Gottschalkia purinilytica: one gene and its partner. The protein of the gene in region 1 interacts with the protein of each later gene in a pairwise test. Links are inferred from orthologs where the notes say so. Each region holds a gene or a part of one and is shown on either strand. Other genes may lie near its edges. The genes, in order: rpe and eno.

Evidence for each region.
Region 2: the proteins of rpe (region 1) and eno interact in binary tests that used the Escherichia coli proteins (3 or more experiments, as listed by UniProt). The link is inferred for Gottschalkia purinilytica from one-to-one orthologs.

Annotation. Positions count from the first base shown.
Region 1 is NZ_LGSS01000005.1:55,531-58,696, forward strand. Bases 345-3,166 are described here. They hold rpe (ribulose-phosphate 3-epimerase), read left to right. Parts: upstream 345-1,342; coding sequence 1,343-1,990; downstream 1,991-3,166. Other genes in these bases: pknB (Stk1 family PASTA domain-containing Ser/Thr kinase), read left to right, coding at 345-381; rsgA (ribosome small subunit-dependent GTPase A), read left to right, coding at 468-1,340; thiT (energy-coupled thiamine transporter ThiT), read left to right, coding at 2,162-2,737; CLPU_RS06500 (thiamine diphosphokinase), read left to right, coding at 2,764-3,166. Outside these bases: more of pknB, read left to right, coding at 1-344. UniProt on the Escherichia coli protein: Catalyzes the reversible epimerization of D-ribulose 5-phosphate to D-xylulose 5-phosphate.
Region 2 is NZ_LGSS01000001.1:277,347-280,582, reverse strand. What follows is about bases 204-3,095. They hold eno (phosphopyruvate hydratase), read left to right. Parts: upstream 204-949; coding sequence 950-2,242; downstream 2,243-3,095. Other genes in these bases: CLPU_RS01365 (alpha/beta fold hydrolase), read left to right, coding at 3,040-3,095; secG (preprotein translocase subunit SecG), read left to right, coding at 2,400-2,636; gpmI (2,3-bisphosphoglycerate-independent phosphoglycerate mutase), read left to right, coding at 204-916. Also shown: more of gpmI, read left to right, coding at 1-203; more of CLPU_RS01365, read left to right, coding at 3,096-3,236. UniProt on the Escherichia coli protein: Catalyzes the reversible conversion of 2-phosphoglycerate (2-PG) into phosphoenolpyruvate (PEP). It is essential for the degradation of carbohydrates via glycolysis.

The DNA of each region.
Region 1 (3,166 bases):
AATTACAATAAGAACTCAAACAAAGATTCAAATAATGACAAAAATAATGATAACAGTAATGATAGAAATGATAACAACTCAAATAATAATGTAAATAATAATCAGAACAATAACCAAAACAATAATCAGAATAATAATCATAATAACAATAATACGAATAATGGTAATAATCAAAATAATAATGGATCTAATTCTAATTCTGGTAATAATCAAAATAACAATTCAGGAGGAAACCAAGGAACAAATCCAGGAGGAAATCCAGGAGGAAATCAAGGAACGAATCCAGGAGGAAATCAAGGAACAAACCCGGGAGGGAATCAAGGAACAAATCCGGGAGGAAATCAAGGAACAAATCCTCCTAGCGTAACACCTGAAAACTAAAATATATAGTATACTAAACTGAATTAATATAAAAATTAAAAAAATCTCATAAATTTGATGTATAAGTAATTTTAGGAGGATTAATAATGCTAGAAGGAACAATTATTAAGGGGATAGGTGGATTTTACTACGTAAAAGTAAAAGATGATTTATATGAGTGTAGAGCGAGAGGAGTTTTTCGTAAAGAAAAAACCAAACCTTTAGTAGGTGATAGAGTTTTAATAAGAGCTAATGAAAATGATAAAACTGGCTATGTGGAAAAAATATTTGAAAGAAAAACTGAACTTATCAGACCACCAGTTTCAAATGTAAATCAAGCTATAATTGTTTTTGCAGTTAAAAATCCAGATCCTAATTTATGGTTATTAGATAGATTCCTACTTCTAGCATCTTATCAAGGGTTAGATGTTGTAATATGCTTTAATAAAATAGACTTAGTAAATGAAGAGGTTAAGCATCTTATTGAGGATTACACAAAAGCTGGGTATAAAGTAATTACAACCAGTTGTAAAGAAAATAAAGGTATAGATGAACTAAGAGAGACTCTTAAGGATAAGATAAGTGTATTTGCAGGACCTTCAGGAGTTGGTAAATCTACATTGCTCAATAATATACAATCTAACTTACAATTAAAGACTGGAGAAATCAGTCAAAAAACTAGTAGAGGAAAGCATACTACAAGGCACGTTGAATTAATAGAGTTAGAAATGGGCGGATGGGTATTAGATACTCCTGGCTTTAGCTCTTTAGATATTGATTTTTTAGACGAAGAAAATTTGCAAATATATTTTAATGATATATATGAAAAAAGTCATTTATGTAAATTTACAGGATGTAAACATGACAAAGAACCTCAATGTGCGGTAAAAGAATCAGTAGAAAATGGAGAAATTAGTAGATCTAGATACAATAATTATTTACTCTTTTTAAAAGAAACCATGGACAATAGGAGGTATTAGTAATGATAAAAATAGCACCATCAATTTTATCAGCAGATTTTAGCAATTTAGAAGAACAGATACAAAAAATAGATAAAGGTGGAGCAGATTTAGTACATTTAGATGTAATGGATGGGCAGTTTGTTCCAAATATAACTTTTGGACCTCCTGTTATAAAAAATATTAGAAGAGTTACGGACTTACCTTTTGATGTACATTTAATGATAGATAGACCAGAGAGATATATAAAAGAATTTGTAGATGCAGGAGCAGATATAATTACTGTACATCAAGAATCAACTCTACATTTACATCGTACAATACAGCAAATAAAAAGCTATGGCATAAAAGCATCAGTTGCTTTAAATCCATCTACACCATTAGAAACTATAAAACATGTAATTGATGATTTAGATATGGTATTAATAATGACTGTTAATCCTGGTTTTGGAGGACAATCATTTATTCCTCAAATGAAAGAAAAAATAAAAGAGTTAAGAAAATGGATTGATTCTAAAAAGCTTGATATAGATATTCAAGTTGATGGTGGAATCAAGTTAGACAATATAAAAGAAGTAATAGATTGTGGAGCAAATGTTTTTGTAGCAGGTTCAGCAATATTTGGTACAGATAATATTATAGATACTACTAAAAAGTTTAAGAGTATATAAAATTATTACAAATTAATATAAATTAAAAATTCACTAGGGGAGCTAATCTGCTGAGAGGAAATTACTTAAATTTCGACCCTATAACCTGATCTAGTTAGTACTAGCGGAGGGAAGTGTAATATTTTCATGCAATTAGCCTCCCAAATTAAATTTATTAAGGGAGGTATTTTTATGAATATCAAAACTAGTGAAACTAATAAATCAACTAATATTAAATTTCTAGTAGAAGCAGGTGTAATGGTGGCACTTGCAACTATATTAAGTATGGTAAAAATTTATCAGGCACCTAATGGTGGATCAGTAACAGCTGGAAGTATGATACCAATTATTTTTATAGCTTTAAGATGGGGAGTTTTAAGAGGTATATTTACAGGATTAGTTTATGGACTAGTGCAGTCATTTGATCCATATATAGTACATCCTATACAATATATATTAGACTATTTAGTTGCTTTTTCTTTTTTAGGGTTAGCTGGAATTGCTAAAAATATAATAGCTACGAAAAATAAAAAAGATACAGCCTTTGAATATGTGGTTATTATTGTAGGTGTATTTTTAGGTATTTTAGGAAGATTTATTTGCCATGTATTATCAGGAGTTATATTTTTTGAAGCAAATGCAAAAGATTTAGGTGTATGGAAATATTCTATAATCTACAATGGAACATATTTAGGAATTGAACTTATTATGTCAATTTTAATATTAACTCTTATTTGGAGACCTCTTAGAAGATTACTTTCAAGCTAACATTAAATAAAGAAAAGAGTGAGACTTTGAAAATACTAATAGTTTCAAATGGAAATCTAGAAGATATATGTATATCAGATATACTAGAAAAACATGATTTGCTTATATGTGCAGATGGTGGAGCTAGACATTTGTACAAGCAAAACATACTTCCAGACATTATAGTAGGAGATCTAGATTCTATTGGGGATAAAGTTTTAAATTATTATAAGAAAAAAGAAGTGGTTTTTCATAAATTTCCAAGTGAAAAAGATAAAACAGATACTGAATTAGCTATAGATTATGCGATTGAGAAAGGTGCAACGGAAATAAGTTTATTAGGAGTAACAGGAACAAGATTAGATCACACTTTAGCTAATATAATGCTATTATACGATTTATTGAATAAAAATATTAAAGCAAGGATAATAGACTCCCATAATGAAATCT
Region 2 (3,236 bases), on another replicon or contig:
AGAAGGTATAAGTGCAAGAACTGCAATAGAGGCTATAGATAATTCATATTCCAAAGATATAACTGATGAATTTGTAATTCCATCGGTTATAACTAATAATAACAATACTCCTTTAGGAACTATAGAAAATAATGATTCAATAATATTTTTCAATTTTAGACCAGATAGGGCAAGACAAATTACTAGGGCTCTTGTAGATAAAGAATTTGAAGGATTTGAAAGAAAGAAAAAAGTTGATACTTTCTTTGTATGCATGACTCAATATGATAAAACTATCGAAAATGTAAATGTAGTATATAAACCTCAGTCATATAAAAATACTTTGGGAGAATATGTAAGTTCTCTTGGACTGAAACAACTAAGAATAGCAGAAACAGAGAAGTATGCTCATGTTACATTCTTCTTTAATGGAGGAGTAGAAAAGCCAAATGAAGGAGAAGATAGAGTTCTTATACAGTCACCTAAAGTAGCAACATATGACTTAAAGCCAGAAATGAGTGCTGTAGAAGTAAAAGATGAAGTTATAAAGAGGATTAAAAGTAAAGAGTATGACTTTATAGTACTGAACTTTGCTAATCCAGATATGGTTGGACATACAGGTATAATAGAGGCTTCTATTGAAGCAATAGAAACAGTAGATTCATGTCTAGGAGAAATTGTGAAAGAAATTGTAAATGTTAATGGAAAAGTTCTAATAACTGCAGACCATGGAAATGCAGAAGAAATGTTAGATAAAGAGACTGGTAAAAAAGTAACAGCTCATACTACTAACAAAGTTCCTTGTATAGTTGTAGGAGAGGGCGATGTAAAGTTAAATGAAGGAATTTTAGCTGATATAGCTCCTACACTATTAGATATGATGAGAGTAAATATTCCCAAGGAAATGACAGGAACGTCACTAATTATAAAAAAATAAGATAAAGACTTATATATACTAGGAGGTAAAAACATGTCAGTAATTACAGATATATATGCTAGAGAAATTCTTGATTCAAGAGGTAATCCAACAGTAGAAGTAGAAGTATGGACAGAAAGTGGAGCTCATGGTAGAGCTGCTGTACCTTCAGGAGCTTCAACAGGAGCTTTTGAGGCAGTTGAATTAAGAGATGGAGAGAATGATAGATACTTAGGTAAAGGTGTAACAAAAGCTGTAGAAAATGTAAATGATATAATAGCACCAAAGCTTATAGGAATGGATGTATTGGATCAAGTTCTTTTAGATAAAACTATGATAGAATTAGATGGAACTGAAAATAAAGGAAAATTAGGGGCTAATGCAATACTTGGAGTTTCAATGGCTGCTGCTAAAGCAGGTGCTGATTTATTAGGTCTTCCATTATATCAATATTTAGGAGGAGTTAATGGTAAGTCTTTACCAGTTCCTATGATGAATATATTAAATGGTGGAGAGCATGCTGATAATAATGTAGACATTCAAGAATTTATGGTTATGCCTGTAGGAGCTTCAAGCTTTAGCCAAGCTTTAAGAATGGGAGCAGAGGTATTCCATAGTCTTAAAAAAGTGTTAAAATCTAAGGGATTAAATACTGCTGTAGGTGATGAAGGAGGATTTGCTCCAAACTTAAAATCTAATGAAGAAGCATTAGCAACAATAGTTGAAGCTATAAGACAAGCTGGATATGAAGAAGGAAAAGATATATTATTAGCATTAGACATAGCGGCTACAGAACTATATGATAAGGAATCAAAAGTTTATAAGCTTGAAGGAGAAGGTAAAGAATTAACTTCTAAAGAATTTGTAGAATTTTATAGTGAATTAGTAGAAAAATATCCTATAATCTCAATAGAAGATGGTTTAGATGAGGAAGATTGGGAAGGATGGAAGTTATTAACTGAAGCTATAGGAGATAAAGTACAATTAGTAGGAGACGATTTATTCGTTACAAATACAAAACGCCTAGAAAAAGGTATAAAAGAAGGCGTAGCTAACTCTATACTTATTAAGTTAAATCAAATAGGAACTATAACTGAAACTTTAGATGCTATAGAAATGGCTAAAAGAGCAGGATATACTGCTGTAATATCTCATAGATCAGGAGAAACTGAAGACGCTACAATAGCTGATTTAGCAGTTGCAGTAAATGCGGGTCAAATAAAAACAGGAGCACCTTCAAGAACAGATAGAGTTGCTAAATATAATCAATTATTAAGAATAGAGGACGTATTAGGAGAATCTAGTCAATATAATGGATTAAAAGTTTTCTACAATGTAAATAGATAAGATTAAAATATAAATGCTGAGTAATAAAGAGTTAGAACTACATTACTCAGCATTTAATTAAACTTAAAACTATATACCATATTATAGTCTACATATTGATTTTATCCAATGTCTGTGATAAAATGATTTTGTTCATTAGAGGATGGGAGGTGGAACTATGTCTACACTATTTACTATACTTATATTAGTAGCAAGTGTTATTCTTATAATTAGTGTTTTATTACAAAATGAAAAAGATCCAGGTTTATCAGGTACTCTAGGTGGTGGAGCAGCTGAAAGTAGTTGGGGAAGAAGTAAAGGAAAAAGCTATGAAGCGTTACTTGATAAGTTAACTGTTATATCAGCTGCAATATTATTTATTTCTTCAATTGCATTGGCAGTATTAACAAAATAAAATTTTTATATTGAAAGTAATGATATGTAGTTAAGTGAAAATAATGATATAAAAATATATAAGAGTAAGCGGTTCAATACAGTGAATCGCTTTTATTATGTAGATTTTTATTTAGTTTTATAAGGTTTAAATCTCTTTTAACGAATTAGTAATTAAATTATAAATATGAAATTAAGGGTTATAAATGACATAGATTACTATTTAATTTAATAATAAAGAAAATTAAACATTTCGGCATTTTACTTGCATACAAAACCAAATAAGCACTTTAAGGTATTTAAATAGTATGGTATAAATCCAAAACTTTTGCTATAATCATATAAGTGAATGAATAAAATTATAAATATATTACAGTGGATATAGCTTATAAATAAAAGAATTAATATGTAAGGATGGGTTGAGTATGAAGGTCAATATAGATGGAGTTGAAATAAATTATATATGTGAAGGGGAAGGAAAAAACGTTTTGCTACTTCACGGTTGGGCAGCAAATATAGGCACTATGCTACCTATACACAATCACCTAAAAGACAAATTCAAGGTATATACTCTTGACTTTCCAGGATGTGGAGAAAGCGAGGAGCCTAAGGATGTTTGGGG